2 regions of the Clostridium algidicarnis genome follow, and region 1 is predicted to be linked to the other one. Evidence: a T-box and tRNA genes for the amino acid it is inferred to sense, from the RefSeq annotation. Region 1 holds a T-box; the other holds one or more tRNA genes.
What was found. A T-box is a leader RNA that pairs with one kind of tRNA and senses whether it is charged. The one in region 1 lies ahead of alaS (alanine--tRNA ligase), so its partner is inferred to be a tRNA-Ala.
Positions count from the first base shown of each region.

Region 1 (17,425 bases):
TATATCAGAGTATTATCTTGAACAGTTATTTTCTCCTCTTAGAAAAGCAAATATAATAAAGAGCGTAAGAGGTGCAAAGGGTGGATACATTTTAAATAGAAAACCGGAAGAGATAACTGTTGCAGATATTATAGAAGTTTTAGAAGGACCTATAGAAATTTCAGATTGCGTTGAAGGTACTCATTGTAATAACATGGATTGCTGTGCTACAAGACTTCTTTGGGCTAAAGTAAAAAATAGCATAGACAGTGTTATGCAATCTGTTACTTTAAAAGATATGGTAGATGACTATAATAGAATACAGTCTTCAAGCCAAGAAATTAAAATTGAAAAGTAAGGGGCTGGTAATATGCAAAAGGTAGTATATATGGACTATGCTGCAACTACGTATACAAAAAAAGAGGTATTAGATGAAATGATACCTTATTTTGGCGAACATTATGGAAATCCTTCATCGGTATATTCCATATCAAGAGACACAAGAAAGGTTATAGATTCAAGTAGAGATAAGGTAGCCAAGGCTATAAATGCCGATAGAAATGAAATATTCTTTACAGGTGGTGGAACTGAGGCAGATAATTTCGCTATAAAAGGATTTGCATTTGCTAATTTTAATAAGGGTAACCATATAATAACAAGCAAAATAGAACATCATGCTGTACTACATTCCTGCGAATATTTAGAAAAACACGGTTTTGAAATTACATATTTAGATGTGGATGAAGAAGGATTTATAAATTTAGAACAGTTAAAATCTGCTATAAAGGATAATACTATATTAGTTTCAATAATGTTTGCTAATAATGAAATTGGAACAATACAACCTATAAAAGAAATAGGACAAATCTGTAGAGATAAAAATGTTGTATTTCATACTGATGCAGTTCAAGCTGTAGGACATATACCGGTAGATGTTAAAGAAATGAATATAGATATGTTGTCTCTTGCAGCACATAAATTTTATGGGCCTAAGGGTGTAGGTGCTTTGTATATTAAAAAAGGAATTAAAATTGATAATTTAATTCATGGCGGAGCTCAAGAAAGAGGTAAGAGGGCAGGGACAGAAAATATAGCAGGTATAGTAGGGCTTAGTAAGGCTTTGGAGATGTCAGTAAATGAAATGGATAAAAGCAGTAAAAGACTTACAATATTAAGAGATAAGATTATAACTGGGCTTATGGAAATACCTCATACTAAATTAAATGGACCTATAAGCGAAAATAGATTACCAGGAAACGTTAATGTATGCTTTAGGTTCATAGAGGGTGAAGGTATCTTGTTATCCTTAGATGATAAGAATATTTGTGCATCTAGCGGTAGTGCCTGTACTTCGGGGGCCCTTGATCCATCGCATGTCCTCTTAGCTATAGGTCTTAATCATGAAAGAGCACATGGTTCATTAAGATTATCTATAGGTGATGGAAACACAGAAGAAGAAGTAGATTATTTATTATCTGTGGTACCTAAAATAATAGATAGACTCAGAAATATGTCACCTTTATGGCATGATTTTATTAAAAAGGGGGAATTTTAATATGTATAGCGATATGGTAATGGATCATTTTAGAAATCCAAGAAATGTAGGTGAAATAGCCGATGCAAATGGTATTGGGGAAGTTGGAAATGCTAAATGTGGAGATATAATGAAGATATATATGAAGGTTGAAGATAATATAGTAATAGATGTTAAGTTTATGACTTTTGGATGTGGATCAGCTATAGCATCATCAAGTATGGCAACTGAACTTATAAAGGGAAAGTCTTTAGAAGAAGCATGGAAATTAACTAATAAAGCGGTTGCAGAAGCGTTAGATGGTCTACCAGCAATTAAGATGCATTGTTCAGTTTTAGCAGAAGAGGCAATTCATAAAGCTATAAACAATTATAGAGAATCTATTGGGCTTAAACCATGGGATTACAAAGAACATAACCATGATGAATTACATAGCGAAGTTCATGGATAATAGATATTAAATATATAAAAATAATACCCGAACTCGGGTATTATTTTTGCGTTATTAGGCAAAATATATATATGTATAACTTAAGAGTAATAAGAAAGGTATTTAAAAGATAGGATGATTATAATATGTGGAGGTATAAAGATATAATTTTTAAAAAGGTTATAGATAAAGATGGTAAGAATATGGGTGAAGTTAAAGATGTCTTAATTAACTTTTCAAAAGCTAAAGTTACAGGATTTGAAGTATCCTCCCCATCTTTAATGGCAAAGGATATAAATATTTCTATTAAAGATATAATATACATAAATGAAAGAATAATAGCGAAGGGTAAATGTAATGATAGCTTCTTAGAATTTAATAGTATAAGACACTTAGAAGTTATAGATAAGGATGACAATATAGTAGGATTTTTAGAAGATATAATAATAGACCCAGAAGATTACACTATAAAGGCAATGGTAATATGTGAAGGCTTTTTATACAAGTTATTTAGCCACAAAAAGATAATATCACCAAGAAACCTTATACTAGGTGAGGATAATATAATTATTTGTGAAAGGGAAGGAATAGAATTTATGAACTTACCAAATAAAAGGTTATGGTAAGCTCTATTATTGAGGTAAAAATATGAAGGTTTTAAATAAAAAGATAAAATACTTAGTTATATTTATAGTCTTGTTATTACTATTTTATATTTTATTTTCTATTGATATAGTTAGAAAATTAGGTGGTATAGCTATATTTTCATTTATGCTAGCCTATAGCCTAAAACCAGTTCATAAAAAGGTTATGCAACTTGGAATAAACAAAAAGATTTCTGCAATATTTGTTATAAGCTTTTTTTTAGTGTTATTTATATTTTCATTTATTACAATAATCCCTATAATAATTAGAGAAAGTAAGAACCTATATCCAAGGTTAGAGTATATGGATAGTTTTATAAGTAATATATATGGAAAACTAAAGTTATCTAACAATAAAACCCTAATGATATTAGAAGAATTAATAGGAGAAAAAATAAATAGATATGTAGTTGATATTTCAAGTAATACGGTAGAAAGAATAATAGAAATTGGAGAAAACTCTTTAGGCTATGCTGTGGTTCCTGTTTTATCTTATTATTTTTTAATAGATGAAGAAATTATATTAGAGAAACTTCTTATGATTTTTCCAGTTAAAAATAGAAGAGTTGTAACTAACATAGCTAAAGATATAGACGAGATTTTAGGACGATATATAATAAGTCAATTTATACTTTGTTTTGTAATTTGGGCTTTTACATTTATATCATTAATCATTTTTAAAATAGAATTTCCTTTATTATTATCTCTGATAAATGGACTATTTAATATAATACCTTACTTTGGACCTTTATTTGGAGCTATTCCCATTATAATCATGGCTTTATTTAAGTCTACAGAAAAGGCATTATGGATCACACTATTTTTATATATAATTCAACAAATTGAAGGAGATGTTGTATCCCCTAAAATCATAGGCTACAGCACATCTATGCATCCTATGATAATTATACTATTAATACTAGTAGGAGGCAAACTAGGAGGGCTATTAGGGCTTATTATAGCAGTACCTATAGGTGTTATTATAAAGGTTGTTTATGAAGATATAAACTACTACTTATTTTAAAAAAATGTTTTTTGAAATATTGACATAAATATAAGTATAATCTATAATCTTCATATAAATAAATATTTTAGCTGTGAAGAGAAAGAGTAGTCTTATTAATTTATGTAGAGAGGAAGTGTTTGGTGGAAACTTCTTAAGTTAAAAGATGAAAGCTATCTCAGAGCTAAATATTAAAGAGATGCATTTAATATGCATAATTAGGGTGGTACCGCGGAAGTGTAACTTTCGTCCCTGTCTGGGATGAGAGTTTTTTTTGTTCCAATTTTATAAAATTTATATTAGGAGGCATATGTATATGAAATATATGAGTTTGAATGAGTTAAGAGAAACGTATTTGAAGTTTTTTGAGACTAAAAACCATTTAGTAATAGAAAGTTTTCCACTAGTTCCAAAAGAAGATAAGAGCTTATTACTTATAAATGCAGGTATGGCGCCATTAAAACCTTATTTTACAGGAATTAAAACTCCACCAAGTAAAAGGGTAACAACCTGTCAAAAGTGTATTAGAACAGGAGATATAGACAATGTAGGTAAGACATCAAGGCATGCTACTTTTTTTGAGATGTTAGGTAACTTTTCCTTCGGGGACTACTTTAAAGATGAAATAATACCATGGTCTTGGGAGTTTGTTACTAAGGTTTTAGATATACCAAAAGATAAATTATATGTAACTATTTATGTAGAAGATGATGAAGCTTTTGATATATGGGTAAATAAAACGGATATAGATTCAAGCCGAATATTTAGATTAGGAAAAGAAGATAACTTTTGGGAGATAGGGCAAGGACCTTGTGGACCATCTTCAGAGATACATTTTGATAGAGGCGAAGGTGAAATAAAAACTAATGAGGATTTTATTGAGGCTTCAGAAAATGATAGAATAGTGGAATTCTGGAATCTTGTATTTACTCAATTTAATAAAGATGAAAATGGCGTATATAATAAGTTAGATCATCCTAATATTGATACAGGTATGGGACTTGAAAGAATCGCTACAATTATGCAAGAAACAGAAAGTATATTTGAAATTGATAGTATAAAGGATATATTATTGGAAGTAGCAAAGATATCAAAAGTTACTTATGGAAAAGATAAAAACATGGATATATCCTTAAGAATAGTTGCAGATCATGCTAAAAGCGTGGCTTTTTTAATAGCAGACGGCGTTCTACCTTCTAATGAAGGTAGAGGTTATGTATTAAGAAGACTTCTTAGAAGAGCTGCAAGACATGGAAGACTTTTAGGGATAAAAAGAACATTTATTAATGATATAGTTGAAAAGGTAATAGAAAATTATGGCGGGGCATATAAAGAATTAATAGATAAAAAAGATTATATAAATAAGGTCATACTACTAGAAGAAGAAAGATTTAATGAAACAATTGATGCTGGTATAGACATATTAAAAGAATATATAGAAGAATTCCAAAAGGAAGGCAAAACTTCTTTAGAAGGAATTAAGGCTTTTAAACTTTATGATACCTTTGGATTTCCATTAGAATTAACTGAAGAAATATTGAATGAAAAAGGTCTAACGGTAGATACAGAAGGGTTCAATAAAGAAATGGAGCTTCAAAGAAAAAGGGCAAGAGGGGCTAGAAATGAAACAAACTATATGGGAAGTAATAGTGGTATACTAGAGAATATAGATAAAAATTTAACTTCTAATTTTGTAGGATACAAAAGCATTAAAGATTGTTCGAAGGTACTTCTTTTAATAAAGGGAGAAGAAAATGTATCTACTTTAAAAGCTGGAGAAAGTGGCATTATATTAGTAGAAAACACACCCTTTTATGCAGAAATGGGTGGCCAGGTAGGAGACCAAGGAATAATTGAAAATAGCTTGTTTAAGGCAGAGGTTTACGATTGTAAAAAGAACATCTCAGGAAAAATAATGCATTTTGTTAATGTTATTAATGGAGAAGTATCCATAAATGATGAGGTGAAGTTAGTATTAAATAATAAAAGAAGAAAAGCAATTTGTAGAAACCATACAGCTACTCATTTATTACATGAAGCTTTAAAAAGAGTTTTAGGAGAGCATATTGCACAGTCTGGATCTTACGTAGATGAGGATAAATTAAGATTTGACTTTACTCATTTTTCAGCAGTTACATCCAAACAAATAAAAGAAGTAGAGATGCTTGTTAATGAAAAGATAATGGAAGCATTCCCTGTAACTACAGAGGAGATGACTATAGAAGAGGCTAAAGATACTGGAGCTATAGCTCTATTTGAAGATAAGTATAAAGAAAATGTAAGGGTTGTATCTATAGAATCATTTAGTAAAGAACTTTGTGGAGGAACGCATGTTAATAATTCTGGAGAAATAGGGTTGTTTAAAATTTTATCTGAATCAGGGGTAGCTTCAGGAATAAGAAGAATAGAGGCTATAACTGGATTTAAGTCTATAGACTATCTTGAAAATAAGGAAATGCTAATAAAAGAAAGTTCTTCAATTTTAAAATGTTCAGAAAGGGATCTTATAGTTAAAATTAACAGTAATATTGAAGAGTTAAAGGATAAAGAAAAAGAAATTTATCAGTTAAAATCTGAACTTGCAAAAGGATTAGAAGATGAAATGTTAAGTGATGTAAAAGACGTTCTTGGATTTAAGATAATAACATCGGAGCTTCACAATATGGATTCAAATGAGTTAAGAGAGATTGCAGATAAATTAAGAAATAAAATTGAAAATAGTTTAGTGGTTCTTGCTAGTAGTAAAGAAAATAAAGTTAATTTAGTAGCGATGGCATCAAAGGATGCAGTATCAAAAGGCGTACATTGCGGCAAGATAATAAAGAAAGCTGCAACTATAGCTGGCGGAGGCGGAGGCGGTAGGCCTGATATGGCAGAAGCCGGTGGTAAGAATACTGAAAAAATTAAAGAAGCCTTAGAAAGTGTAGAAGAAACACTTAAAGAATTAATAAAATAAAATTATTTTGAATTGTAAATATATATAAACTTGTTACAAAAAGTTTATTATATTTCAAACTCATAATTTATATAGTGTACAATTTTGGTATTTTGATTTATAATATAAATATGAGCATCGAGGATTTGAATAAGTGTAGATGTAAAGATAAATAATATAGATGGAGATATCATTCTTACATTTAATTCATAATGTGTAAGGGGGTGAAGCTGCTCTAAACTTTTAGTTTTTTTGCAGCAAAAATATGAGTAATAACGAAAATACTATGCAGTTTGATTTTGATAGAGATAAACAGGCTTTAACTAAAAAGATCCTTACAGAGGTTTTTGATTCTTTGCAGAAAAAGGGATATAATCCTGTAAATCAATTAGTAGGCTATTTAATTTCTGGAGATCCAACTTATATAACAAATTATAATGGTGCGAGGGCTTTAGTAAGAAAGCTTGAAAGAGATGAAATACTTGAAGAAGTTTTAAAATCTTATTTAGGTATAAAATAATAAGTGCCCTTTGGGGCACTTATTATTTTAATATTTTAAAAGGGGACAATTTATGCGGATATTAGGACTTGATATGGGAACTAAAACTATTGGGGTGGCTATAAGTGACCCTCTAGGTTATACGGCCCAAGGTATCACTACTATTAGAAGAAAGAACAAAAAAAGTGACTTAGAAGAGCTTAGGACAATATGTGAAGAATATGGAGTAGAAACTATTGTGGTTGGTCTACCTAAAAATATGAATGGAAGCATAGGACCTCAAGGAGAAAGTATTTTAAGCTTTACAGAACATATAAAAAAAGCTTTAAATTTACCTATAGAAATGTGGGATGAGAGACTTACGACTGTTGCTGCTGAAAAGGCAATGCTAGAGGCGGACCTTTCAAGGGCAAAGAGAAAGAAAATAATAGATAAAGTTGCAGCTACATATATACTTCAAGGTTACTTGGATAGAATCTCTAAGTAAAACTTGATAAAAATAGATGTAACTTTTAAAATGATATTAATAAGGGAGAGAATAAAGTGGAAGAAAATACAGATACAGTAGTTCTTAAGGACGAAGAGGGAAATGAAATTGAATTTGAAATAATTACAAAGTTTGATATAGAGGAAAATGAATATTTAATAGTGGCTTCTATGCAGGAAAGTGAAACTGATGCAATTGCTTTGAAGATATTAAAGGATAGTGAAGGAAATGACATTTTAGTTACTGTAGACGATGATGAAGAATTTGAAATAGTAGCTGAAGCCTATAGTGCAATTTTCTCAGAGGATCAGCTTAATTAATTGGTGAAATGGGGTATTTATGATGTCAATTTTAACATCAGCACAAATTAATAAATTAAAAGAAGATCTAAAAGGAAGAGGATATAAGCTAACTCCTCAAAGAAGGGCTATAGTAGATACTATAATCGACAATGAAGGAAGTCATTTAACCGTTGAAGAAATTTATGATGAGGTTAAAAAGATATGTCCTGAGATTGGCTTGGCTACAGTATATAGAACTATAGTTTTACTTGAGGAGCTTGGCATAATATATAAGTTAGATTTAAATGACGGATGTAGCAGATATGAGTTAGTTCATGAGGATGAAACTCATAGACATCATCATTTGATATGTAATAACTGTGGAAAAGTAATAGAAGTTCAAGGAGATCTTTTAGAATCCTTAGAAGAAAAAATTGAAAAAGGATACAAATTTAAAATCAAAGACCACAGTGTAAAGTTTTTTGGTATTTGCGAAGAATGCTATAAAAAGGATCATAAAGACTAGCTGTGGTGTTTAACATAAAAGGAGGAAAGTTGATTTGAAAAAGGAAAAGGAAAAAGTAAAGATAATTCCTCTTGGCGGAGTCAATGAAATCGGTAAGAATTTGACTGTCATAGAATACAAAGAGGACATTATTGTAATTGACTGCGGGTTAAAGTTCCCAGATGAGGATATGTTTGGTATAGATATAGTAATACCGGATGTAACATATCTCATAAAAAATAAGGATAAGGTAAGGGGAATCTTCTTGACCCATGGACACGAAGATCATATAGGTGCACTTCCATATGTGCTTAAACAGTTGAATGTACCTATTTATGGAACTAAGCTTACACTCGGAATAGTAGAAACAAAACTTAAGGAACATGGTCTTTTAAGCACCACAGAATTAATAAGAGTAAGCCCTAAAGATATAATTAAATTGAAAAGTGTATCTGTAGAGTTTATAAAAACTAATCATAGTATAGCTGATTCTGTAGCTATAGCTATCCACACTCCATTAGGAGCTATACTTCATACTGGAGATTTTAAGATAGACTATACACCAATAGATGGAGATGTAGCTGATTTATCTAGATTTGCTGAACTTGGAAGAAAAGGTGTATTGCTTATGCTTGCAGATAGTACAAACGTTGAAAGATCAGGATACACTATGTCAGAAAGTACAGTTGGAGAAACTTTTAAAAATATTTTCTCCACCGCTAAAGGAAGAATTATTGTTGCTACTTTCGCATCAAATGTTCATAGGATTCAACAGATAATAACAGCAGCTTCAAAGTATAATAGAAAAGTAGCTGTTTCAGGTAGAAGCATGGAAAATATAGTTGGTGTAGCTACAGAACTTGGATATCTTAATTTTGAAAAGGATATACTTATAAATATAGACTCCATAAATAAATATCCAAATGATCAATTGGTTATTATAACTACAGGAAGTCAGGGAGAGCCAATGTCAGCATTAACTAGAATGGCTGCATCTGAACATAGAAAAGTAAATATTATAGAAGGGGACATGGTAATTATATCAGCAACACCTATCCCTGGAAATGAAAAATTAGTGTCTAAAGTTATAAATCAATTATTTAAAAAGGGCGCAGAGGTTATATATGAGGCTTTAGCTGATGTTCATGTTTCAGGTCATGCATGTCAAGAAGAACTAAAGCTTATGCATACATTAGTTAAACCTAAGTTTTTTATGCCTGTACATGGCGAATATCGTCATTTAAAGCAACACTTTGAACTGGCATTAAAGCTTGGAACACCAGAGGAAAGAATGTTAATTATGGATATTGGAGATGTAGTAGAAGTTAGTAGAGAAACTATAAGAAAAAATGGAACTGTGCCTTCAGGTCAAGTATTTGTGGATGGCCTTGGTGTAGGAGATGTTGGTAATATCGTATTGAGAGATAGAAAGCATCTATCACAAGATGGTATTTTAACAGTAGTTATCACTATTGAAAAAGAAACAGGCAATGTTATTGCAGGTCCGGATATAATTTCCAGAGGATTTGTGTATGTAAGAGAATCTGAGGAACTTATGGAAGAAGCTAGAGAAGTAGTGAAGAAATCTTTAAAAATATGTGAAGAAAAACATTCTACAGATTGGGCTACCATGAAATCTACAATAAAAGAAGGATTAAGAGTTTTCTTATATGAAAAAACAAAAAGAAGACCTATGATACTTCCTATAATAATGGAGATTTAGTTAAATTAGACAAAAAAACAATTTGTAAAAAAACTTTTTATTTTACATTAAAGTGCACAAGCATTTAATGTGAAACTAAGTATATAAGCCATTTAATAAGGGCAAAATGAAATACTTGCATAAATTGTATAAATAGAAATTTATCCTATATATTAATTATTATTAATTACTAAGTTGACATTTCAATAACATAATATTAGAATTAATATGGTTAAGAACAAAATTGGGTACTTTGGCGTATCCAATTTTGTTTTGTGTATAAGAATCAAATCTTAAATTTTGGAGGCTAAAACATGAGTTTATTTATAAGAAGCGATATTAGAAACGTGGCGATTATTGCCCACGTAGATCACGGCAAGACTACACTTGTAGATGCTATGCTAAAACAAAGTCATAATTATAGAGCAAATGAAAGAGTAGAAGAGAGGGTTATGGACTCTAATGATCTAGAAAAAGAGAGAGGAATAACTATCTTATCTAAAAATACAACTGTAACTTATAATGGAGTTAAAATAAATATAGTAGATACACCAGGTCATGCTGATTTTGGTGGAGAAGTAGAAAGAGTTCTTAAAATGGTAGATAGTGTTCTACTGGTAGTTGACTCATATGAGGGACCTATGCCTCAAACTAAATTTGTTCTAAAAAAGGCATTAGAACTTGGACTAAACCCAATAGTTGTAGTAAATAAAATAGATAAACCTAATGCAAGACCAGTAGAAGTTATCGATGAAGTTTTTGACCTGTTCATTGAACTTGGAGCTACTGATGAACAATTAGACTTCCCTATAGTTTATGCATCAGCTAAAGGAAATTATGCTAGATTAGATCCAGAAGATGGAAATATGGATATGCTACCTTTGCTTGATATGGTAATTAAAAGAGTAAAAGCACCAGAAGGATATATAGATAAGCCTCTTCAATTACTTATAACAACTATAGATTCTAATGAATATGTAGGTAGAATTGCTATAGGAAAGGTACAAAGAGGAGTTATAAAGAAAAACGAAAATGTTGTTTTAATGTCTAGAACAGGAGAAAATAAGAATGCAAAGATATCTAACCTTTATGTATATAATGGAACTGCAAGGGAAGATGTAGAAGAAGCTAAACTTGGAGATATTGTAGCATTAAGTGGAATAGAAGGCGTTAATATAGGTGACACTATAGCAGATGCTACTGAACCAGAAGCTGTTCCATTTGTTGATATTGATGAGCCAACCTTAAGTATGAATTTTATGGTTAATGACTCACCTTTCGCAGGTAAAGATGGAGAATATGTTACATCAAGACACTTAAGAGATAGATTCATAAAAGAACTTGAAACTAACGTAAGTATGAGAATAGAAGAAATTTCTCCAGATTGTTTCAAAATTAATGGAAGAGGAGAACTTCATTTATCCATATTAATTGAAACTATGAGAAGAGAAGGATATGAATTCCAAGTGTCAAAGCCTTCTGTTATATATAGAGAAATAAATGGTAGAAAGTATGAGCCAATAGAAAGATTAACTGTAGATGTACCAGAAGAATTTATGGGAGTAATCATGGAAAAATTAGGACCTAGAAAAGCAGAAATGGTTAATATGACTTCAGCTATAAACAGCTATGCAAGATTAGAATTTTTAATTCCAGCAAGAGGACTTATTGGATTTAGAAATGAATTCATGACAGATACTAAAGGAAATGGAATAATGAACCACATATTTGAATCATATGAACCTTATAAGGGTGATATTCCTGAAAGAAAAAGAGGATCATTAGTAGTATTTGAAGATGGAATAGCTATAACTTACGGATTATATAATGCTCAAGAAAGAGGTAGCTTGTTTATATCACCAAGTACAGAGGTTTATCATGGAATGATAGCTGGAGAATGTTCAAGAGGGGAAGATATTGAAGTAAATGTATGTAAGAAAAAGCATTTATCAAATACTAGATCTTCAGGAGCAGATGACTCTTTAAAATTAACACCTATAAGCCCAATGTCACTTGAACAGTGTCTGGAGTTTATAACTAGTGATGAATTAGTAGAAGTAACACCAAAAACTATTAGAATGAGAAAAAGAATTTTAGATAGTAACGAAAGAAAAAGAAAAAGCAGAGCTTAAATAATTAATTTAGGAGGATAAAATGGGTGGTGTAACTTTTGACTACATGGAAAAGTATTTAAGAGGGCTAATACCTGACCACCAGGGCATGCTAAAAGAGTTAGAAGAATATTCAATAGATAACAAAGTTCCAATAGTTCAAAAAGAAACAGGAAGGTTTTTAGAACTGATGGTAGATTTAACAAAACCTAAACGTATATTAGAACTTGGTACAGCTATTGGATATTCATCTATCTTAATGAGTGTTGCTTCAAAAAGAAATAGTAAGATTACTACTATTGAAAGAGACAAAGAAATGGTGGAAAAGGCTACAGTAAACATACATAACTATGGATTCGAGGATGATATAGAAATATTAGAAGGTGATTGCCTAGAAATAATTGAATCTATAGAAGATAAGTTTGACATTATATTTATGGATGCTGGAAAAGGTCATTATAATCACTTTTTGCCACACTGCTTAAGGCTTCTTAATAAGGATGGAATAATAATAGCGGATAATGTACTTTTTAGAGGAATGGTTCCATCTGATGAATTAGTAAAAAGAAGAAAAATAACTATAGTAAAAAGAATGAGAACCTATCTTGAACTAGTTTCAAAAGATGAGGAACTTATTACATCTGTCATACCTATGGGGGACGGAATAGCAGTTACAAAAAGGAGGGGAATATGATGAGAAAACCAGAGATATTAGCTCCAGCAGGAAGCCTTGAAAAGTTAATTACGGCCATTGATTTTGGTGCAGATGCAGTTTATTTAGGTGGTAGCAAATTAAATCTTAGAGCTTTTGCCGATAACTTCACCACAGAGGATATAGAGCTTGGAGTTAAGTATGCTCATGATAGAGGAAAGAAAGTATATGTTACCTTAAATGTTTTTCCTCATAATGATGATATTATTGGACTTGAAAACTATCTTAAAGAATTAGAATCTTTGAGAGTTGATGCATTGATAGTGTCAGACCCTGGAATTATAATGACTGCTAGAGAAGTAGTACCTAACTTAGAACTTCACTTAAGTACTCAAGCTAATAATGTAAATTGGAAATCAGCTATGTTTTGGCATAGTATAGGGGTGAAAAGAATTGTACTCGCAAGAGAATTATCATTAGTAGAAATTGAAGAAATTAGAAAAAATATACCATCTAGTTGTGAACTTGAAGCGTTTGTACATGGATCTATGTGTATGTCTTATTCTGGAAGATGTCTCTTATCTAATTATATGACAGGAAGAGATGCTAACAGAGGAGCTTGTGCTCAGCCATGTAGATATAAGTACTACCTTATGGAAGAAAAAAGACCAGGAGAATATTTTCAGGTTATAGAAGATGATAAGGGAAGCTACATAATGAATTCAAAGGACTTATGCATGATAGAACATATACCAGAACTTGTTAAGAGTGGCATTTACTCCTTCAAAATTGAAGGAAGAATGAAAAGCTCATACTATGTTGCCGCTGTGGTAAAGGCCTACAGACAAGCTGTAGATGATTATTTCGAAGATCCTAAAAATTATAAAGTTGATCAAAGTCTAATTGAAATATTAATGAAAGTTAGTCATAGAGATTATCATACAGGATTTTATTTTGATGAACCTAATAAACAAATATATGAAACATCTTCGTATATAAGAGATTATGACATAGTAGGTGTAGTAAAACATTATGATCCACTAACTAATATTGTTACTGTAGAACAACGTAATAAAGTTTTAAAAGGTGATGACCTAGAAGTACTAAGTCCTTATGGAAATGGTGTTTTGGTATGTGTAAACAATATGACAGATGAATTAAATAATGATATAGATTCTGCTCCAAGGGCCCAAATGATATTTAAATTTCATACAACGACTTCATTGGAACCCAAAGATATGCTTATTAAGAGCAAGGGGGCGAAATAATGAATAATCCTGTATTGATAGGTATCGCTGGTGGAACTGGATCTGGGAAAAGCACTATATCAAAAGAAATATATAGCCGATTTGATGAAAGTTGTATAGCTATGATAGAACAAGATTCATACTATAAAGATCAAAGTTTTATGGATATAAGTGAAAGAATTAAAACTAATTATGATCATCCTAAAGCTTTTGATACGGACCTACTTATTCAGCATTTAAAAGCTTTATTAAATAGAGAAACTATTCAAAAACCAATGTACAATTTTGAAGAGCATACCAGAAGAAAAGAAACTGTTAAAGTTGAATCTAGAGATATAATAATACTAGAAGGTATTCTTATATTGGAAGATCCTGGAATTAGGGACCTATTAGATATAAAGCTTTATGTTGATACAGATGCAGATGTTAGAATTATAAGAAGGTTACTTAGAGATATAAATGAAAGAGGAAGAACTGTAGAATCAGTGATTAATCAATATTTAAATGTAGTAAGGCCTATGCATTTGCAATTTGTAGAACCTACAAAAAGGTATGCAGACATAATAATTCCAGAAGGTGGTCATAATAAAGTGGCTATAGATATAATAGTTGCGAATATAAAACATATATTACAAAACTAATAAATTTTATTTAAAATGAATAAAACACCTCGCTACTGTCAAGAATTTTAGATAGTGAGGTGTTTTTATGCTAAAAAGAATTAAAACTATAAAAATTATTTTAACATTGCTCTTTATTATTTTAGTAGCAAGAATATTGCAGATACAGTACTTTAAGGGTAATGAACTTGAAGTAATTGCAGACTCTCAATATAAATATATAGAAAAGATAAATGAATTAAATTTTAATGTATTAGATTCAAAGGGTAATGACTTAGTAGAATATGAAAGAAGATATATGTTAGCGGTAGACTTAATTACATTTAAAAGAAATAATAACTCTACAAGCGTGAGTAGTATATATGCATTTAGTTACATATTAAAAAATTGCAATCAAGACTATGATCTTTCAAAAATGTTAATATCATCTAATAGTTCTAAGATATATTTGAAATTAGATAAAGATACCTATGATAAACTAAAATTACTAAAGGATGTAAAAGGAATCTATCTGTATGTTTATGACGAAGTAAATCGAAATGAAGCCTGGAAAATTGAAAATATGATTACTAATTTAAAATCCAATAAAGAAGTAAAAAAGGTGGATTCTTTAGAATATAATATATATGAAAATACAAAAAGTAACAAAGTTCCTACAGTAACATTTGAAAAGAACTTAGATGGAAGTATGCAAGATGGGAATTATAGTATAGATGATGAAAGAATAAATGTAAGATTAACCTTAGATAAAGATATGCAAGATTCCGTTAGAACAATACTAAGTCAAGATAAATATAAACATTACAATCAAATAGGTATAACCCTTGTAGAAGCACATACAGGAAAAATAAAAGTAATGGCTCAAAGAGATGAAGAAAAGCCTAATATAAATTTAGCATCAACTACAGAAAATGGATATGTGCCAGGTTCTATATTTAAATTATTAATAGAAGAAATAGCTATCGATAAGGGTTTGTTTTCAACACAAAGTAAATTCAATTGTGAATTTAATGAATACTCTATATGTAAAAGGGCTCATGGAGAGCTAACATTAGAAGAGGCTCTTTTAATCTCTTGCAATAATATTTTTGCACAAGTGGGAAAGACAATAGGGTGGGATACTATAGAAGAATATGCAAAAAAACAAGGAATATTTGAAAAAGTACTTAATATTAGTGGAAATGGAGAGGTAACAGGTGATTTTGCATTACCCAAAATATATGAAGATGGTCCACGATTTCTCGCTATAGGACAAAATATGAGAATAACACCTCTTCAAGCTACCAATATTATAAGTACAATAATAAATGATGGCATATACGTAAAACCAAATATATTAGAGGGGTATGTAGATAATTACAATAATATTATAAATGAAATACCTATAGAGGAAAATCGAGTAATAAAAAAAGAAACCGCTAAGATAATGAAAGATCAAATGGTGAAAGTTGTAAGAGAAGAAAAAGGAACTGGCAAAAATGCTCTAGTTAAAGGAGTAGAAACTGGAGGGAAAACTGGTACAACTACTAGAATGGAACCTTCTAAATCAAAGGATGAAAGTAAGGATGTTATGGAAAAACACTCTGATGGATGGTTTGCTGGATATTATAAGCATGAAGGAAAATATTATTCATTAGTAGTATTTGTAAAGGATATAAATGAGGATAATCAAACAGGTGGTGGCGACGCAGGACCTATATTTAAAGAAATTGTTGAGAATTTTACAAAGTAAAATAAGAAAGCTAAACAGGAAACATTATATTGCTATCTGAATAGTATATTAATAAGCACTATTAGGAGGAGCACCTTTGTTGTTAATTAATTATCTGTTAGATATGTTTGGCGGAATTACTGTACTTGCAGGATATGTTACTAGTGGAAATTCATTTCCAAAGCCATTGGATGAAAAAGAGGAAGCTTATTATTTAGATAGGCTTAAAGAAGGGGATATTGAAGCAAAAAATATTCTTGTAGAGAGAAATTTAAGACTTGTAGCTCATATTGTAAAAAAATACTCTTATCCTGGAAAGGATATTGATGATCTAATTTCTATTGGAACAGTGGGACTCATAAAGGCTATAGATTCTTTCGATAATACAAAGGGAACTAGACTTGCAACTTATGCAGCACGGTGTATAGAAAATGAAATTCTTATGCTTATTAGAAACAATAAAAAGATTAAGGGTGAGGTATATCTACAGGACCCTATAGGCATCGATAAGGAAGGCAATGAAATATCGCTAATGGATGTTTTAAGCAGTGATGAAAACTCAGTAGTAGATTTGGTAGAGCAGAAAATAGAAATAAGCAAGTTATATAGTAAGATTAGTACAACATTACAGCCTAGGGAGAAAGTTATAATTGAAATGAGGTATGGATTAAGAGATGGTAGATACAGAACCCAAAGGGAAATAGCAAAACTTCTAGGCATATCTAGGTCATATGTTTCGAGAATAGAAAAAAGGGCTCTAAAAAAACTTTTAAAGGAGATGGATGGTAAAAATAAAATATAAAAAAATATGCTAAAATCCCTTTAGTCTACATTGTATAAAAGGGATTTAGCATATTTTTGTAGAATTAGTAAGTAGGAGGTGGGTAATGATAAAAAGATGTGGATTGATAGGTAAGGGCATACAATATTCTATATCTCCCAAAATTCATAATGATTACTATAAGAAAAATCAGATTAACTTAAAATATGAGCTATTTGATATGGATAAAAATGAATTAATTGAATTCTTAAAGGTGGTAAATGAAAATGAATATGTTGGATTTAATATTACAATACCTTACAAG
Region 1 covers NZ_JNLN01000001.1:2,824,540-2,841,964, reverse strand. Annotated here, with positions in the region: gene BV55_RS0113625 (RrF2 family transcriptional regulator) at 1-337, shown strand, start outside; gene nifS (cysteine desulfurase NifS) at 350-1,534, shown strand; gene nifU (Fe-S cluster assembly scaffold protein NifU) at 1,536-1,964, shown strand; gene BV55_RS0113610 (PRC-barrel domain-containing protein) at 2,090-2,569, shown strand; gene BV55_RS0113605 (AI-2E family transporter) at 2,592-3,611, shown strand; T-box leader at 3,676-3,847, shown strand; gene alaS (alanine--tRNA ligase) at 3,907-6,546, shown strand; gene BV55_RS0113595 (IreB family regulatory phosphoprotein) at 6,791-7,045, shown strand; gene ruvX (Holliday junction resolvase RuvX) at 7,098-7,511, shown strand; gene BV55_RS0113585 (DUF1292 domain-containing protein) at 7,568-7,831, shown strand; gene BV55_RS0113580 (Fur family transcriptional regulator) at 7,854-8,318, shown strand; gene BV55_RS0113575 (ribonuclease J) at 8,353-10,020, shown strand; gene typA (translational GTPase TypA) at 10,314-12,131, shown strand; gene BV55_RS0113565 (O-methyltransferase) at 12,154-12,804, shown strand; gene BV55_RS0113560 (peptidase U32 family protein) at 12,804-14,030, shown strand; gene udk (uridine kinase) at 14,030-14,650, shown strand; gene BV55_RS0113550 (penicillin-binding transpeptidase domain-containing protein) at 14,718-16,361, shown strand; gene sigK (RNA polymerase sporulation sigma factor SigK) at 16,438-17,142, shown strand; gene aroE (shikimate dehydrogenase) at 17,228-17,425, shown strand, end outside.

Region 2 (17,425 bases), 630 kb from region 1:
TCCTGTTACAGATCTAACCACTATGTATATGGCAATAAAACCTATTATGAATGCTATAAGTGTACCTAAAATCATTACAGTTTTAGCTTTTACTTGCCAACTATTCATATCATTTATTTTAACATCTAATTTATCTTTTTCTACTTGTACAAGTTCCTTTGAAATACTCCTTATATCATCCATACTTTTTTTACCTTGTTTTGTACTCATAAAGTATGCAACTCTATCTGGAGGGAGTTCATTTGAATTAACCTTATTTCTTATTCCCATTAAAGCTTCACCTTCTCTTACAATCCAGCTATTCACAGAAATATTAAGACTTGCAAGTCTTGTTTGTTGCTCTTCGTCTCCTTCAGTTAATTCAATTAATCTATCCAAATGTTCCTTTACTTCTAATTTTCCATTGTTAAATGGCTCTAGGTATTCTTTATCACCAGTTATACCGTATCCTCTAATACCCGTTTCCATATCTACAATACTTGTGGTAAGTAAATCTGCTTCTCTTATAATTTCATAAGTATACATGTTCTGGTTTATTTGTTTATTTGTTTTAACGTTGCCATCATAGGCTATAATAATAACAAATGACATAATTAGCATAACAGTTATAAGACCTATTGTAATTTTGCTTTTGATTTTAATATTTTTCATCATAATAGTTTAATCTCCTTCTGTTATATTTTGCTTTTAACACTATGTTAACAATTTTGGATATACTTTTCAATACTTTTATTTTATATCAGTACAGATTATATGTATTTCTTTTGAATTGTTTATATATATATTAACCCATGTTATACTTAACTTATATTTAATTACTTATATATTGAGGTGTAGTATATGTTAGACAGTTTTTTTATTAATATGGTAACTTTTATTTCCTTCCTCTTTTTTAATGGTATGATAATCCCCAAGCTATCCTTTAAAAACAAAAATTTAGATAGCGTAATTTCAGGGGTAACCTTCGGAATGCTTGGCCTAGTATTAATGCATTTTAGCATTTCACTCAAAAATAATACCATAGTAGATTTAAGACATCTTGCTATTATTATGTCCTTTATTTATTCAAATCCCATATCTGGTTTTATAACTACAGTTATAATTATACTTGGAAGATTGTTTATAGGATTTAATTCTACTAGCATTATAGCATCAATAATCACACTAATATTGTCTTTAGTTTGTTATTTAATATCTACTAAAAAGATAACTAGCCTAAAAAAAATTCGATATGCCAATATATCATCTTTAATTTTAATATTACTATCGCTTATACTTAATTTAAAAGATAATAATGAAGTACTGAAATTATTTCCTTTTCACGTTTTATTTTCTACACTATCTTTGTTTTTAGCATACTTAATAGCTGAATACATAAATAATTATAATTCCACTTATAACAAACTTAAATATACCTCATCTCAGCTAGACTCCTTATTATCAAATCTTAATTCAGGAATATTAGCTCAAAATGATCATGGTAAAATAACTTATTCAAATTTAGCACTTATTGATTTATTCGGATTAGATTTGTCACCTAAATATTTAGTGGAAAAAAATGAAAACTATTTCATGGATATTATTAAGTATGAGTTTTCGAATCCTACTTATTTTATTAGTACTATGAGCAAAGTCAAATATAATAAAACTCTTTTTATTAACAATGAGTTTTATCTAAAAGATGGTAGAACCTTAGAAATAGATTACATTCCTATAAATATGGATAACCAATACAAGGGTCACTTTTGGAATTTTAAAGATGTGACCATAAGGAAGAACATAGAACTAAAATTAAAAACCTTGTCTGAAATAGATGGACTTACAGGTATATCGAATAGAAGAGTTTTTGATGAAAATCTATCTCTTTTCTTTAAGCAGTGTAAAGATAGCAAGACCTATTTATCTTTAATAATGATGGATATAGATTATTTCAAGCTTTACAATGATAATTATGGTCATCTTGAAGGAGACCAATGTTTAAAAAAAGTTGCAATGCTGATAAACGAATTGACAAAAAACACACCTTTTTTAGCTGCCCGCTACGGTGGAGAAGAATTTGTAATATTAATGCCCCACAGTAATGATGATGCAGCATTAATTATTTCTAATAGTATTAAAAGTTCTCTAGAATATCTAAGTATTCCTCATTTATATTCTAAAGTCACTCCTATTATCAGTTTAAGCATTGGGATATCCTCAATACTACCAAATGATAATATAACTGAAGATTCTTTAATAAAAATGGCTGATGAAGCTCTTTATCTTGCTAAAAGAAATGGTAGAAATCAAATTCATATATTTAAATAATTCTTCATATAGTTGATATCAATAACTCATATTTATAAAACCTAATCCAGAAATACTATTACATTGAACCTTTTCAATGTAATTTGTGATTACTTTATGATCTTTTATTCTACCCTACAAAAAACACTCTATAAAGTAGAACTTTTCAAAATTCTACTTTATAGAGTGCATTTTAAACCTATATTAATTTTTTAATTATAATTTAAATGAGCTTTTTAAAGAAACTATTCTATTTAAAACCAATTTATCTTCATTACTCTTTTCGTCTACATTAAAGTAACCATGTCTAACTAATTGAAATTTATCTTGAGCTTTTGCATCTTCCATAAATGGTTCAACAAATCCATCTAATATTTCCATAGAATTTGGATTTATTTGTTCTAAGAAATGCTTTCCTTCAGCTCCTTCTTCATCGTCTAATATTAAAGGCTCATATAGTCTAAATTCTGCCTTCTTAGCCATCTTAGCATCTACCCAGTGTATAGTTCCTTTTACCTTTCTCCCTGTGAATCCACTACCACTCTTAGTTTCTACATCATAGGTACAATGTATCTCAGTTACATTTCCCTCTTCATCTTTTATAACATCATTACACTTAACAAAATAAGCACCCTTTAGTCTTACCTCATTACCTAAGTATAATCTATGATACTTTTTTGGAGGGTTTTCCATGAAATCATCTTGATCTATATAAATTTCGCTTGAAAAAGGCACCTTCCTTATTCCTGCTTCAGGGTTATCTCCATTATTTTCTATATCCAGCATTTCTACTTGGTCTTTAGGATAATTTGTTATTATAAGCTTTAAAGGTTTTAGTACTGCCATAGTTCTTGGAACCTTAGGCATTAAATCTTCTCTTATAAAATGGTCTAACATTTGAGAGTCTACAAGACTACTAGCTTTAGCAACTCCAATGGCTCTACAAAAGTTTCTAATAGATTCAGGCGTATATCCTTTTCTTCTAAGCCCCGCTATGGTAGGCATTCTTGGGTCATCCCATCCATCTACAATCTTTTCATCAACTAATAATTTTAGTTTTCTTTTACTCATTACAGTGTTTGTAATATTAAGCCTTGCAAATTCTATTTGTCTTGGCACACTTTTCATTTCACATTCTTTTACTACCCAGTCATAAAGAGGTCTGTGATCCTCAAATTCTAGGGTGCAAATTGAATGAGTTATTCCTTCTATAGCATCTTCTAATGGATGCGCAAAATCATACATAGGGTATATACACCATTTATTCAAAGTATTATGATGACTAGTGTGAGATATTCTATATATTATAGGATCCCTCATATTCATATTTGGAGAGTCCATATCTATTTTAGCTCTTAATACCTTTTCTCCATCCTTAAAATCTCCATCTTTCATCTTCTCAAAAAGATTTAAGTTTTCTTCTACTGATCTATTTCTATAAGGGCTTTCTTTTCCAGGTTCAGTTAAGGTTCCTCTGTATTCTTTCATCTCTTCTGGTGTTAAATCACAAACATAAGCTTTACCTTTTTTAATAAGCAATTTAGCTTTATCATACATCTCTTCAAAATAATCCGATGCAAAATATAGTTCATCCCATTTAAATCCAAGCCATTTCACATCATCTTTTATTGATTCTACATATTCTGTATCCTCTTTAATAGGGTTTGTATCGTCGAACCTCAAATTTGTTTTTCCTTTAAACTCGTCTGCAAGTTCAAAATTTAAAACTATTGATTTTGCATGACCTATATGTAAGTATCCATTAGGTTCTGGTGGAAAACGAGTTACTATTTCTTTATGCTTTCCTGAATCTATATCTTCTTTTACTATGTTCTTTATAAAATTTGAAGTATTATTATTAATCTCCACTTGTGACCATTCCCTTCTTAGTATTCTATTACCTTTTTAATTTAATTCAGCAATTAAAATAAGATCATCTATCTATATACTATATCATAAAAATTAAACTCATCTCATATTTCACTTCTATTTTAAATATTCTTATATAATATAGGCTTAATCTTATTTAGACTAATTCAATTGGTGGAGATAGGGGGGATCGAACCCCCGACCTTTTGAATGCCATTCAAACACTCTCCCAAACTGAGCTATACCCCCATACTTTTACCTTATCTCTAATTATAACATTTTAACATGTCACGAATTAAAATAATTTAACTATACCTATTATATAGTTATTAGGAATAAAAATCTAGTCTATATTGAATTGTGGCTACTTATCTAGAAACTAGGCAATTACATATAATTACCTAGTTGACCTTTAATATTTATTTCTTTCCTCTTTTTTTCTTAGTAAAGAAGAAGTATCTAAGGTTTTAGATTTTTCACTTAAATTTTGTTTTTTATTATCTTTATTAGTATCAATATCTTTTTTATTATTTTCAGTTTCATCTAATGTATTAAAATTTGATTTAACAAAGTCTTTATTAGATACCTTTTCTAACTTACCCTTAATAGTATCTTTATCTTCATTATTAATGTTTTTCTTAAAACTCTTTTTTGATTTTTTATATTGTTTACCTGTTTTTCCCTTCACTTTAAATAGCTTGGTATTTAAATTTAATCTTCTATACGCTATATCTATGATAAATAAAACAAGTGCCATAGATAAAAGTATATTGCTTAAATCTATTCTACTCCATACAGATTCTAAGCTGGAATTAAATATTTCATCAGAAGATTTTACAAAGGTACCTTTAGTCTCCTCTACTAGCTTATCTAATGCTCCTTTATCTTTAAAAAACTTATATTCAGGAGAATATTGCATAGCAATAGTGGTATTTTGACTATTAATTACTTTTTCGTCTTCTATCTCTCTTATATTTAAACTATAAAAGCCTGTTTCCTTAAGATCTAAAACCCCAGAATACTTCCCAGGTTTTGTAACTTCTAAATACAAATCCGATTTTTCGCCTTTTTCACTAGTTACTAAAGCATTCACTTTTTGGCTTTCCCCTTTATTTTTTGTTTCGTATTCTATAAATGCCTGCTTTCCAGTAATATTAACGCTTATAATTCCTTCTCCATCACCATAGCTTTCTATAGACCAGTTAAGTATATTCTGCCATAACTTAGTGGTCTTATTCCAGCTAGATAAATTTTTACTCCATCTTCCAGCCATATCAGAATTCCATGCAACAGATCTTCCAAGTCCATACTGCCAGGCTGTAAGTATAGGATCATCTTCATCTGAAGATAGTATTATACTAGAAGTTTCTTTTGCTGAAGATCCTACATACCCAAGTAGAGTTGGAAACCCATCCTTTGCAACTCCATTTAATATATTATGAGGGCTAGTTAATTTTGGCGTAAACTCCCTATTGTTTAAGTATGACTTCGATGATAAAAAGATCTCTTTTGCAAATATACGTGGGATATCTGTGTATATGTCCGTATGATAGCTTCTTCCTCCACCAAGGCTTGCTAGGTTCTGTAGTAAAGTTTTATCTGCATCTGATCCTACTGACACTGTAGATAAGGTTATCTTTTCATCATTACCAGTACTAAGTACATCTTCGTATTGATTAAACCCATCCTGTCCGTCTGTAAGGAGTATAATATGCTTTATCTTTGCATCGTTATTTTTTAATCCATCATAAGCTTCCTTTAGTGCTGGATAAATACTTGTTCCACCATTAACATCTATACCTCTTATTTTACTTTTTATATCCTCTTTATCCTTACTGTTTTTAATAGGTACTACCCAGTTAAATGAATCATCAAAGGCTAAAACTCCTATATCATCTATAGGTCTTAATGTTTCTACAGCTTTTTCTGCGGCCTCTTTAGCTAATGCAAGTTTTGTTATATTCTCTCCGCCACCCATACTTCCAGAATGATCTATTACAAGAGCTAATGCCATTTTAGGTATTTCCTTTTTACCACGCATATCCATGTAAACCGGAAGTACCTTTTCAAAAGGTGTATTTAAATAGCCTCCTAAAGCAAAAGAATCTTCTCCCCCTGTAGCTATAAAAGATCCGGCATATTCCTTAACATAATCCTCTAAATTATCTACAAACCCCTTATTAATATCATCTATATGTACATTAGCAGTAATTATAGATTTAAACTCTAGCATTTCCTTAAGGTTTCTTGGTGCTTCTTTTGAATTTATCTTACTGTAATTCACAGAAAGCGTAGAAAATATATTTTCTAATTCTTTTCCTTCTCCATCTTTACTTTCAATTAATAAGATTTTTGGTTTTTCTTCTGCGTTAGTAAATGTAAGATATTCATTATTCTTTACTTCACTGTCTAAAGTGGGCTCAATTACTACCTTATAACTTTTAAAGCCTCCCGAGTCTTGAATATCTTTAAAAACAAAGTTATTTTTTCCTTTTTCAACATCTACACTTTGCTCTGCCTTTTTAGTTCTATCTGAATATAGCGAAACCTTAGCAGAAGTTTTTACATTGCTTTCTATTGTTATAACTACTGAAAATTCATCACCTATATTTATACGTTCTGGTATACTTACCTTATCTACGTATACTTCAGGCTTTTCACTTTTATTTACTTTATAAACCTTAACCTCTACATTTTGAGTCTCTAATGATGAAGCTGTTTTAAGTAAACTTCCTTTATTTTCTTCACCATCTGTTATAATTACTAGTCTTTTAGCACTTTCTTCTGGAAAAGTTAATAAAGCTTTTGTAATAGCATCCTCTATATTTGTAGAAGTTGATGTAGAAAGTGGTATGTCTGAAATACCGTTAAATGCATTTCCCTTTGAAAAAAACTTTTCTAAAATTGTTCCATCTCCAAAAACCATAACCCCTGCCTTATTCTTTTTAGGCATACTTTCAATAGATTCCTTTATAAATTTTTCGCCTTCCTCTTTAAATTCTTTATTTGATTCTGAAACGTCAAATAAAAACAACGTTGAAGTATCTTTTATATTTAATTTAATAGTTATGCCAGAAAGAGCTAAGCATAATAATGTAAATATTATTATCCTAGAAATGGCTGCTAATGTATTCCTTTTTCTAAATGTTTTTAAATCTTTAAATGTGTATATAACAATTGCTACAAAAACAGGTATGAGGAGTAAAAATATAGGTCTTATTATCTCTAAGTTCACTAATTTCTATTGGTTAAGAAAGCATTAAAACTTAACCATACTCTCCCTTCTATCTTTTTAGATCTAATCTTTGCTTTTTCCTAATATCCCTTTAAATATAAAATCCACTCAATAAAAATAATTATTAAAGATAGTATTATTAAATATACCCTAAGGTTTAATCCACCTTTTATAGATTTGTTTTCTTTTAAATTATCTATTGATTTGTTTTCTTCTTCAATGTTTGACTCACTATCTGTTGGAAAGTTTACTGTAAATGATGTTTTTATACTTTCCTCATTTATGTTTTGAACTACCTCATAAATTCCTATAATATCTGTTCCTCTATATGGCTTTAAAGGAAACCTTAAATCTATAATCTCCTCTTCACCTTTAGGATTTGTGATCTTAACTGCTTCACCATCTACTCTAGCATTTATCTTAACCTCTTCTCCTGATTTAAAGCTATATTTATCTAACATTCCATTATCTAAAAGTCTTCCTACTACATTATGAATTAATATAGGAAATTCAGCTTTAAGTGTCAAATCTGAGTTATGAAGATCAAAGCCTAAAACCCCTACAACCTTTCCATTATAATTCCCTATGAATCCTAGGCTGTCTTCTTCTACCCTTAAAAATTCCTCAGCCCAATTTGGTTTTTCTATTTCCTTATAACTTTTAATAGCAAATTTCAACCCTTCAGTATACTTACTAAGGCTACTTTTAGTTACTACTCCATCCCCTCCTTGAAGCTCTTCTTTAACATTAAATATAGAATTACTTTCAGGATTTATAAGAAGTAGATTTCCGCCCTTTGGAATGTTTGTTGGTGTTATATTATCGAATATATAAAGATCATATTTATCTTCTTTATTTATATTTGATTCTTCATTTGTCTTATAAATATCTATACTAGGTATAGTTTGCAAAGCTCTTTCTAGAAATATATTTTTTTCTGTAACAAGAAGAACCTTTTTCTTATCTTCATTCAATACCTTTTCAAATATAAAATTATCTTCTTTTATGCTATCTTCTTCTGTAAGTTCTGCTTTAAGTATATCTCCTTTAAAGTATATTTTATCAAAGAGAACATTTTTACTTTCTTTTGGATTTAAAGTTATAGATTTTATATCTAAAAGTTTCTCATCCCCATATAAAGCTACATCAGAAGTGTATTCATAGCTTCCCCTATTAGTTACCTTAACTAGTACCTTAAGTTCTTCTTTATTTTCACTATAAGAAAGAAAATCTAATGATGCATTACTTGACTTTTGTGTTAAATCAACTACTTTACCATTTATGTCTTCTATATCTAAAGCTTTATCAGTGAAAAATATAGCTTCATAGCTTTCGCTTTCCTTGGTTAATGCTCTTATAATAGCTAAACTGTCCTCTATATTTCCACTTACAGACTTTATCTTTATAGATTTCACCCTATCTTTTGCTAAACTTTTATCTTTAGAACTAGAAAGCTCTATAGAAGGCTTTTCTGCTACATTTATTATTGTAACTTCTGCATCTGTATTTATAGAATCTATGTACTCTTCAGCACGTCTTTTAGACTCTTCAATTCTTGTAACATCCCCATAGGTTGCAGTCATACTACCAGTGCTATCCATTACTATTATTATATTTTTATAATCACTACCCATCATAGATAAAAATGGGTCTGTTAATGCAAAAGTTAAAAATAGTATAGTTAAAAGTTGTAGTAAAAGCATTATATTATATCTTAATTTTTCAAAAGGAGTAGATACTTCAACATTCTTATATACTTCTTTCCATAAAAACGTACTTGGTATAATATGATCTTGTGACTTTTGTTTCAAAAGATATAAAAATATAAGTAAAGGGATAAAAGTCAAAAATATAAGTGGCCATGAATTTACAAATTTCATACTCTCACCCCTATCTTTTATTTATTAGTCCTTGAACTGTTAAATCTTTAAATACTATCTTCTCAATAGAATCTTCAGAACTTATAGGTACATAAGTTGCGCCATACTTAGTTGCTATGCTATTAATATCTTCTTTAAAGGTTAATAGCTTCCTTTCATAGATATTTAATATTGAAGGATTTAAGTTTACTCTAACACTTTCATCACTTTCAGAATCTAATAAATTTAGATTTCCATTTAACGTAGGGTAAAGCTCTTCTTTTGATAATACATGAATTAAAATTACCTTTTGCTTTTTATACACCAAATACCTTATAGATTCCTCTAAAGATTCTTTATGAAAGAAGTCAGATATCAAAATAGATACCCCTTTTCTTTTTGGTCTAAAATCTTTTATAGCTGAATATATACTATTTGTGCCTTTAAATTCTATTTTTGAAAGCTCCCTTAATAAGTCTTGTAATAAAGGCTTACCTGCTCCAGATTTTATATTGCTTAACCCTTCACTACTTATTAAATTTACACAAACCCTATCAAGATTATTTAGTATTATATATGAAAGTGCTCCTATTATCTTAAGGGCTTCATTAGACTTTTTATACTCACCAAAATCCATAGACTTACTACTATCTATAAAAAAGTTAAATTCAGCTTCCCTCTCTTCCATAAATAACTTTATAAATAATTTTTCAGATCTAGCATAGGCATTCCAATCTATACGCCTTATGTCATCTCCTGGTGTGTACTCTCTAAAATCCGAGAACTCTAGGGATGTACCTTTTGAATTTGATTTTCTTCCTCCCTTATTACCAAGGCTTAATCTCATATTTAGATTTATATTTATATTTTGTAATCTTTTAAAAAAATCTTTATCAAATAAATCATAGTCCATATTCTATACTACCTTTATTTCTTCTAGGATACTTTTTATAATATCATCTGGATTAATCCCTTCAGAAAGTCCTTCAAAGTTAAGAAATATTCTATGCCTTAAGGATGGATATGCCACTATCTTTATATCTTCAAAGGATACATTAAATCTACCTTCCATCATAGCCCTAACTTTAGCAGCTTTAAATATAGCTTGAGCTCCTCTAGGGCTTGATCCTATGCTAATATACTTTTTAGTAACCTCTGGAGAATTCTTTAATTCTGGGTGCGTTGCTAAAATTAGTTTTAAGGCATATTCAGAAACTGCATCAGATATAGGTATTTCTTTTGTAATCTCTCTTATACTAAGTATATCTTCTGCATTTAATATGGCATTAATTTTCACCTTTTTATTTGTAACAGTTATATCCATTATTCTTTTTAATTCTTCTAAAGAAGGAAACTCCACAAATACCTTAAACAAAAACCTATCTAGTTGTGCTTCTGGAAGAGGATAGGTGCCTTCCATTTCAATAGGATTTTGAGTTGCTAAAACCATAAATGGTTCTGATAACTTATAAGTATTTTTACCTACAGTTACAGTCTTTTCTTGCATAGCTTCTAATAATGCTGACTGAGTTTTAGGTGTTGCCCTATTTATTTCATCTGCTAAAACTAAGTTCGCAAATATTGGTCCCTTTTCAAATCTAAATTCATTTGTATCATTTTCTTTAACTATCATGTTAGTTCCTACCACATCAGAGGGCATTAGATCTGGAGTAAATTGTATTCTTGAAAAGGAAAGATCTAATACCTTAGATAAGACCTTCACAAGTTCAGTTTTACCAAGCCCTGGAACACCCTCAAGTAGTATATTCCCCTCACTTAAAATACCTACTATAACTTGCCTTATTATATCCTTTTGTCCAATTATGCCTTTGGATATTTCATCTTCACAAGACTTTATCTTATCTATAACCTTATCTATATACTCTTTATTCAATTCCATTATTTCACCCCATATTATTGTAATCCTTCAAAATAGCTTTTTATTATATCTTTTAATGCTTCCGGTATTGTTAGATTATTGACACTATCATAGGCCTCTTTAGTATAATCTCCTATTACTTTATCATAATTTATAGATTCTCCTCTTTTTTCTATACCTTTATCTGAATCTACTGTTTGTGATGAAGAATTGTTATTTTTGTTTCCTGTAAGATTTTCGTCATTTCCTTCATTTCTATTTGGAATAAATACCTCTTCTTTATTTAAAGGAGTGCTAGTATCAGTTTTATTTATACCGTTCTTGCTTCCTTTATTAAACCCTTCACCTTTTCCCTTTTCACTACCTTGACCTTCCCCATTACTCTTACCTTCTCCTTGGCCTTCACCAACGTCTTCGCCTTGACCTTTTTCCTTGCCTTCACCACTTTGTTCCTTCTTTTCACCCTTATTATCACCCTTTGAAGCTGTTCCTTCTGTTTCATCCACCAAAGATTTTAAGGCTTCACTAGTTTTCTTTTCGTTTTCATCACTTATATTTCCCTCTTTAACATCCTTTGATATATCTCTTAAAGCTTCCTTTAAATCTTCATCATCAATATTCAAAGAAGCCTCTTTAAGAGACCTAGATATTTGACTTTTTTCTAAATCGCCTAAAGATGATACACTGCTTTTAATATCTTTTAACGCCTTATCTATGCCTTCTTTATTCTTATCAGCTAACTGCTTTGAAAGGTCCTCCATAAATTTATCTTCTGAAAACTTATCCGCTAATTTATTTAAATCTTTATTAGCCTTCTCTTTTCTTTCCTCTTCCCCCTTGGGGCTTATATCCTTTTGGACATTTCTAAGTATCTCCTGCTTTTCCTTACTAAGACTAGGATCTTTAGCTTCTTTTTCAAGCTTTTTATCTAATCTTTCTAAAGATTTTTCTATATCTTTTTCTGTTTTTGCAGTTGTTATTTCTTTTTCTGTCTTTTCTAAGACTTCTATTATCTTTTTCTTTTCATCTTCACTAAGTTTATCTATTTTTTGTATAACCTTTTTTTGTTCTTCTATTTTATTTAAAGTTTCTTTCTCAAACTTTTTAGTTATTTCTATTTCTTTTGCTAATGTTTTAGCCTCAGTTTTTATAAACATTCCAAGAGAAGATATCACTACTAAAGATATTACCATTATAACTTTTTTCTTTTCTATTATTATAGGAATCTTCTCTTTTATATTGAAAGACTCTATAAACCTTGCAGTATCTTCTTTTTGAAGACTATAAACTCTTTTTTCTTTACCTATACTTTCTAAGGCGGTAGATAATCTTTCATCCAAGCCTTTGCTATCTATTATAAGTGCCTGTTTTTCCTTGTTTGGGAGCCTTATCATTGAATATATAAAGCTTATACATACACCTATTAACAAAATGGATATATAAATAACTTTAATTTTATATATTGGAACAACTAAAGACATTAGTGATGGTATACTAGACACTATTAATGTTATTATAAGGCCTATAACAAAGTCATTTAAAAATAAATTTAACTTAAGCCTTTTTGAGGCCTTCTTAAAAAAGTTTATTATCTTTAAATCTAAGCTACTCATATCTTACTCATTCTTTTCTTATTATATCTTTTTATAGGATTTAATTTCCATGCAGATAAAAAAATCAATATTACAGACATTATAACCTCAACTATGCAGTTTATTATCCAGGTATTTGCATATTGACTAACTGTCCTTATTCCAGGGATTCCTCCCCCACTACCTATTTGATTAGACACAAGTGAAATATATCCCCATAAAGGATTAAGATATAAATAAAATGGTGCCGAAAAGTTTTGTAATGTTGATTGTCCTATAGATACATATTTTAAATTTATATATTGAAAATATATAAATGTTATAAATAATGTACCTAATGTTAAGAAAAGTCCCACAGCGTAAACCACAACATTCGATACCCTAGAACTTTTAAAAAAGGTCGATATGAAAATTGAAATACCCCCTACATACAATGCAGTTACTAAATAAAATATTGTAATCTGAAATATATGCATAACACTTACTCCACCAAATAAAAACACCAAGGAAAATACTGGTATAGTTGAGATGATAAGTAGTACGACTTTACTTAAAGATGCCACAAGCTTTCCTGTTACTATAGACAATGGAGACATCTTTGTTGAGAGAAGTATGTCTAAAGTCTGCCTTTCTCTTTCACCTGAAATTGCTGATGCGGATAAAGAAGGTACAATAAATAATATTAAAACTAATTGTAAACTTTCAATAGCCATATACAAAGTTGGCAATTCTTCATACCTTGCTCCACCATAAGCCATGTTTTTTAAAAATGTTCCAAAAGTAATTACCGCAACGGAGGATAATACGCCTACATAAATAGCAATTAGCACTCCTATTCGCCATGTTCTTACAGTAGTTTTTGCTTCTTTTCTAAGAACTGGATTTATATTTATTTTCATAATAGCACCTCCTATTTATGTTGTTTTTCTGTAATCTTCATAAATATATCTTCAAGATTCCCACTTTCTTTAGCAAAGGACACCACAGGGATATCATTGTTTATCAAAACTTTAAGAACCTCCACCATTTCTTCCTCTTTTCCTCCAAAACCAACTGTTATATTGTTATTATCCACAATTAAATTATTTAGGTAGGGTAGTTCTTTTAAGAGTTTAACTCCACCTTCTACTTTGTCTAGTAATTTTATCTTTATTGGATGGGCATAATTCATTTTCATCATTATCTCATCAACAGTAGATGTAACCACCATTTTACCATCCTCTATTATACCTATATTAGTACAAAGTTCAGCAAGCTCTGGTAATATATGTGAACTTATTAGTATGGTCTTACCCATCTCCCTTAGGTTTTTTAAAATTGATTTCATCTCATATCTTGCTCTAGGATCCATTCCTGATGCAGGCTCATCTAATATTAAAAGTTCTGGATTATGCACAAGGCTTCTTGCAAGACAAAGTCTTTGTTTCATTCCTCTTGATAAACCATCTACATAAAAATCTGCCTTGTCCTTTAGATTAACTATTTCTAATAGATCCATAGATAACTTTTTTGCCTCTTTACCTACTACTCCATATATAGAAGCATAAAACTCTAAATATTCTATAGTTTTTAAGTTCTCGTAAACTCCAAAAAAATCTGGCATATATCCTATCTTTTCTTTAAGCTTTTTGTTTTCCCGCATACCATCTATACCATCTACATAAACCTCACCAAAATCTGCTTCTAAAAGTCCTGCTACGATTTTCATAGTTGTAGTTTTACCTGCACCATTAGGACCTACAAACCCGAATATTTCACCTTTTCCAATATTTAAGCTTACCCCATCTAGGGCTATAAATTTACCATAGGACTTTTTAAGGTCTTTAATCTCTAACATTATTTTACCCCTCCTTTTATACTCATTAATGGTACCGAGGAAGGTCTACCATCATTATTTTTATTTTCACTGTTTTCTAATCTTACTTTAATTTGTCCATTTTTTACATACCTAGATGGATTCTCTATATTAATATCAGCTCCACTAATATCCATCTTCTCATATTTATCTTCATCTATATTTAATATATAAAAGTTACCATTGAAACTACTGCTATAATCCAAAGACTCTGTATTTTTAAATCTTATAATATCAATATTTATATCTTCCTTGATTTTATAAGTTAGATTAAGACTCATATTTCCATAAATTGCACCTCGCCCTTCATCATAGTCACCCTGACCTAACTTATTATCTAAAGAAGGTTTTAAAAGTCCATAAGGGTATTCTACAATTCCATCTTCTATAAAGCTTATATTTGACTTAAAAGCTATGATATTGTTTTGATATGTCACAACCTCATTACCATTAACTTTTATTTTATCTTTTATCATATCTTTTGAAGATCCAATTATATATGTATTTTGATCATTTTCATTTTGCCCATATATATTCATCCTTTCAAAAAGTATTTCTAATTGTGATATCTTGTTTCTATCATTATTTGTAGCATTAGGATTCATGTGAAAAGATCTTGTTAAATCATCTATATTTTTATATTCTTTTATTACATTTTTTACATCTAGAGTATCACCTTTTTTTAAATCACCTAATTCATAAATACTAAAAGGGCTTATTATATATAAACTCTCTAAATCCGTATCTAAAGTGTTTACTATTTCCCCCTGAAGTTTACCCTCTTTAAACTTTAAGTTTGACTTTAATTCATTCAAAGCTACATCTTTTTTATTAAAATTAAAAGAATTAAGTTTAAAAGGCTTCATATCTTGAAATTCAAAATAGGTTTTATTCCCATCATAAATTACCTTCAAGTTTAGTTTTTTGTTTTCTTCCTTTAATCCAGTATTTCTATTATATTCATTAGGATCATTTATGAATTCTAAATCTACACCTTCGGGTTCCTCTACATATAAATTATTTTTGCTAGGACTTATAATTGAACTATATACCTTTGTATCTATATCATCTTTATCTTCCATTATAGTAATAGAAAATAAATTAGAGAAGGGTTCATTTATCCTTGTAGTGGATCCTATTACATATATAAACAAGCTAAAAGCTAAGGCCATTACTGGAACTGTAACCCATATATAATCTCTCTTATTAAATTTTTTTAATACAAAATAACCTAGTGGCCCTATAATCATTATATAAACTACAAAAAGTATAGATACATTTCTTATATTAGGCAGCTTTTCTTTAGGTACAGTATTTAATATATTGTTTAGATTATAATTATTTTGTCTTCCTTCACTTCCCACTTCCTTTAATACATTTGGCATATTTGAAGATATTAATTTAGATATTAATACGTCCCTTGAACTCCAACCTATAAAAGGTTCAATACCTAAATCAATGCCAGAAAGTATTATAACTCCATCTTTTTTATTTAACTTAGACACTATAGGTGTATTGCCTTCTTTCAAAAGAACTTCACTATCTTTAATATTTATATTTAAAATTTCTCCATTTAAGGTTCCTGTTGAATCATCATCTATATATTCATTTAAAGAGTTTAATCTTTTAGTTTCTGTACCCACTATCTCTGCATTTATAAAGCCATCTTTAAACAAAGATAGGGTTTTTGAATAATTTGATCCTGTACCTACAACAAGTACCTTTCCAGACTCTACCCACTCTTTAATAGCTTCATATTGATTTTTAGAAAGTACTGATGTATCAAAATTATCTATTACTAATATATCTAAAGCATCTAAAGCTTTATAGTTTTCTCCAATATTATCTTTAGTTAATTTAACAGCAACTGTATCTAATTCTATAATATTTGAGTTGCTTACACCCTTGTTTGAATCATTACCTTCTATTTTAATATTATTAAAATAGCTAAGGCTACTAAAATCCTCTGAAAGTACACCTACAAGCTTTTGATTTTGTAATAGTCTTCCGTTCTCGATTCTAACTTTTATACTCCCTAATGTCTTATTGTTTTGTTCTATTAGAACTTCAATTTCATTAGAAATATCCATAAAAGGTATCGCTATAATAAAGTTTTTCTTAGATTCTTTTGGAAGATTAATTGCTTGACTATATATATTATACTGATTTTGAGTAGTAGGGAATTTTATTTGTAGTTCTCCTTCAATATCCTTATTTCCATTTTTCACTTCAATAAAAATGGGGATGTTATTACCTGTTTTATACCTTCCATCAAACCCATATTCTACTGTGATTTCTATATCTCCATCTATAGGTTCTGCACTAACAACTTTCCCATTACCTCCACATATTAGTAAAAATATAAAAGCACATATAAACAATATTACCTTTTTATTTCCTCTATACTTCATTATATATTATTCCTCCCTTTTACTAGTTATAAAAATATCTTACCATATGCAAACTTTTAAAAGTTAATTTTAGTTAACAAAAATACATCATCAAAAAAAGATGCACCACATTAGTGCATCCCTAACCTTTATAATATTTTATCAAAATCGTATTTATCTATATCTTTTTCATTAATTCCAATAAAATTAATTTCAATACCATCTTCTTTTAATAACTGCATAAACTCTTGCATGTATATTCCTGGTTTATTATCATAGGTTATATCTTTTTTTAAATCCTCTAGATTTTCTATCTGCGATATTTCGCCTTTCCAGCTATTAGACCCACAGCTTACATCTATTCCACAACTTGGGCTTCCGTTTACTCCTATTATATGCTTTATTTCATAATCATTTGCTTCATACTCTTTTATTTGCAAAATTATTGGTTCTAATATTT
Region 2 covers NZ_JNLN01000001.1:2,197,877-2,215,301, reverse strand. Annotated here, with positions in the region: gene BV55_RS0110490 (methyl-accepting chemotaxis protein) at 1-654, opposite strand, end outside; gene BV55_RS15150 (sensor domain-containing diguanylate cyclase) at 901-2,307, shown strand; gene BV55_RS0110480 (glutamine--tRNA ligase/YqeY domain fusion protein) at 2,503-4,155, opposite strand; tRNA gene BV55_RS0110475 (tRNA-Ala) at 4,328-4,404, opposite strand; gene BV55_RS0110470 (VWA domain-containing protein) at 4,568-7,390, opposite strand; gene BV55_RS0110465 (vWA domain-containing protein) at 7,471-9,270, opposite strand; gene BV55_RS0110460 (DUF58 domain-containing protein) at 9,281-10,162, opposite strand; gene BV55_RS0110455 (AAA family ATPase) at 10,166-11,149, opposite strand; gene BV55_RS0110450 (hypothetical protein) at 11,164-12,741, opposite strand; gene BV55_RS0110445 (ABC transporter permease) at 12,738-13,619, opposite strand; gene BV55_RS0110440 (ABC transporter ATP-binding protein) at 13,631-14,557, opposite strand; gene BV55_RS0110435 (tripartite tricarboxylate transporter TctB family protein) at 14,557-16,986, opposite strand; gene BV55_RS0110430 (CD3072 family TudS-related putative desulfidase) at 17,115-17,425, opposite strand, start outside.
Region 2: it has a tRNA-Ala gene. The T-box ahead of alaS (alanine--tRNA ligase) is inferred to sense a tRNA for this amino acid. The anticodon was not compared.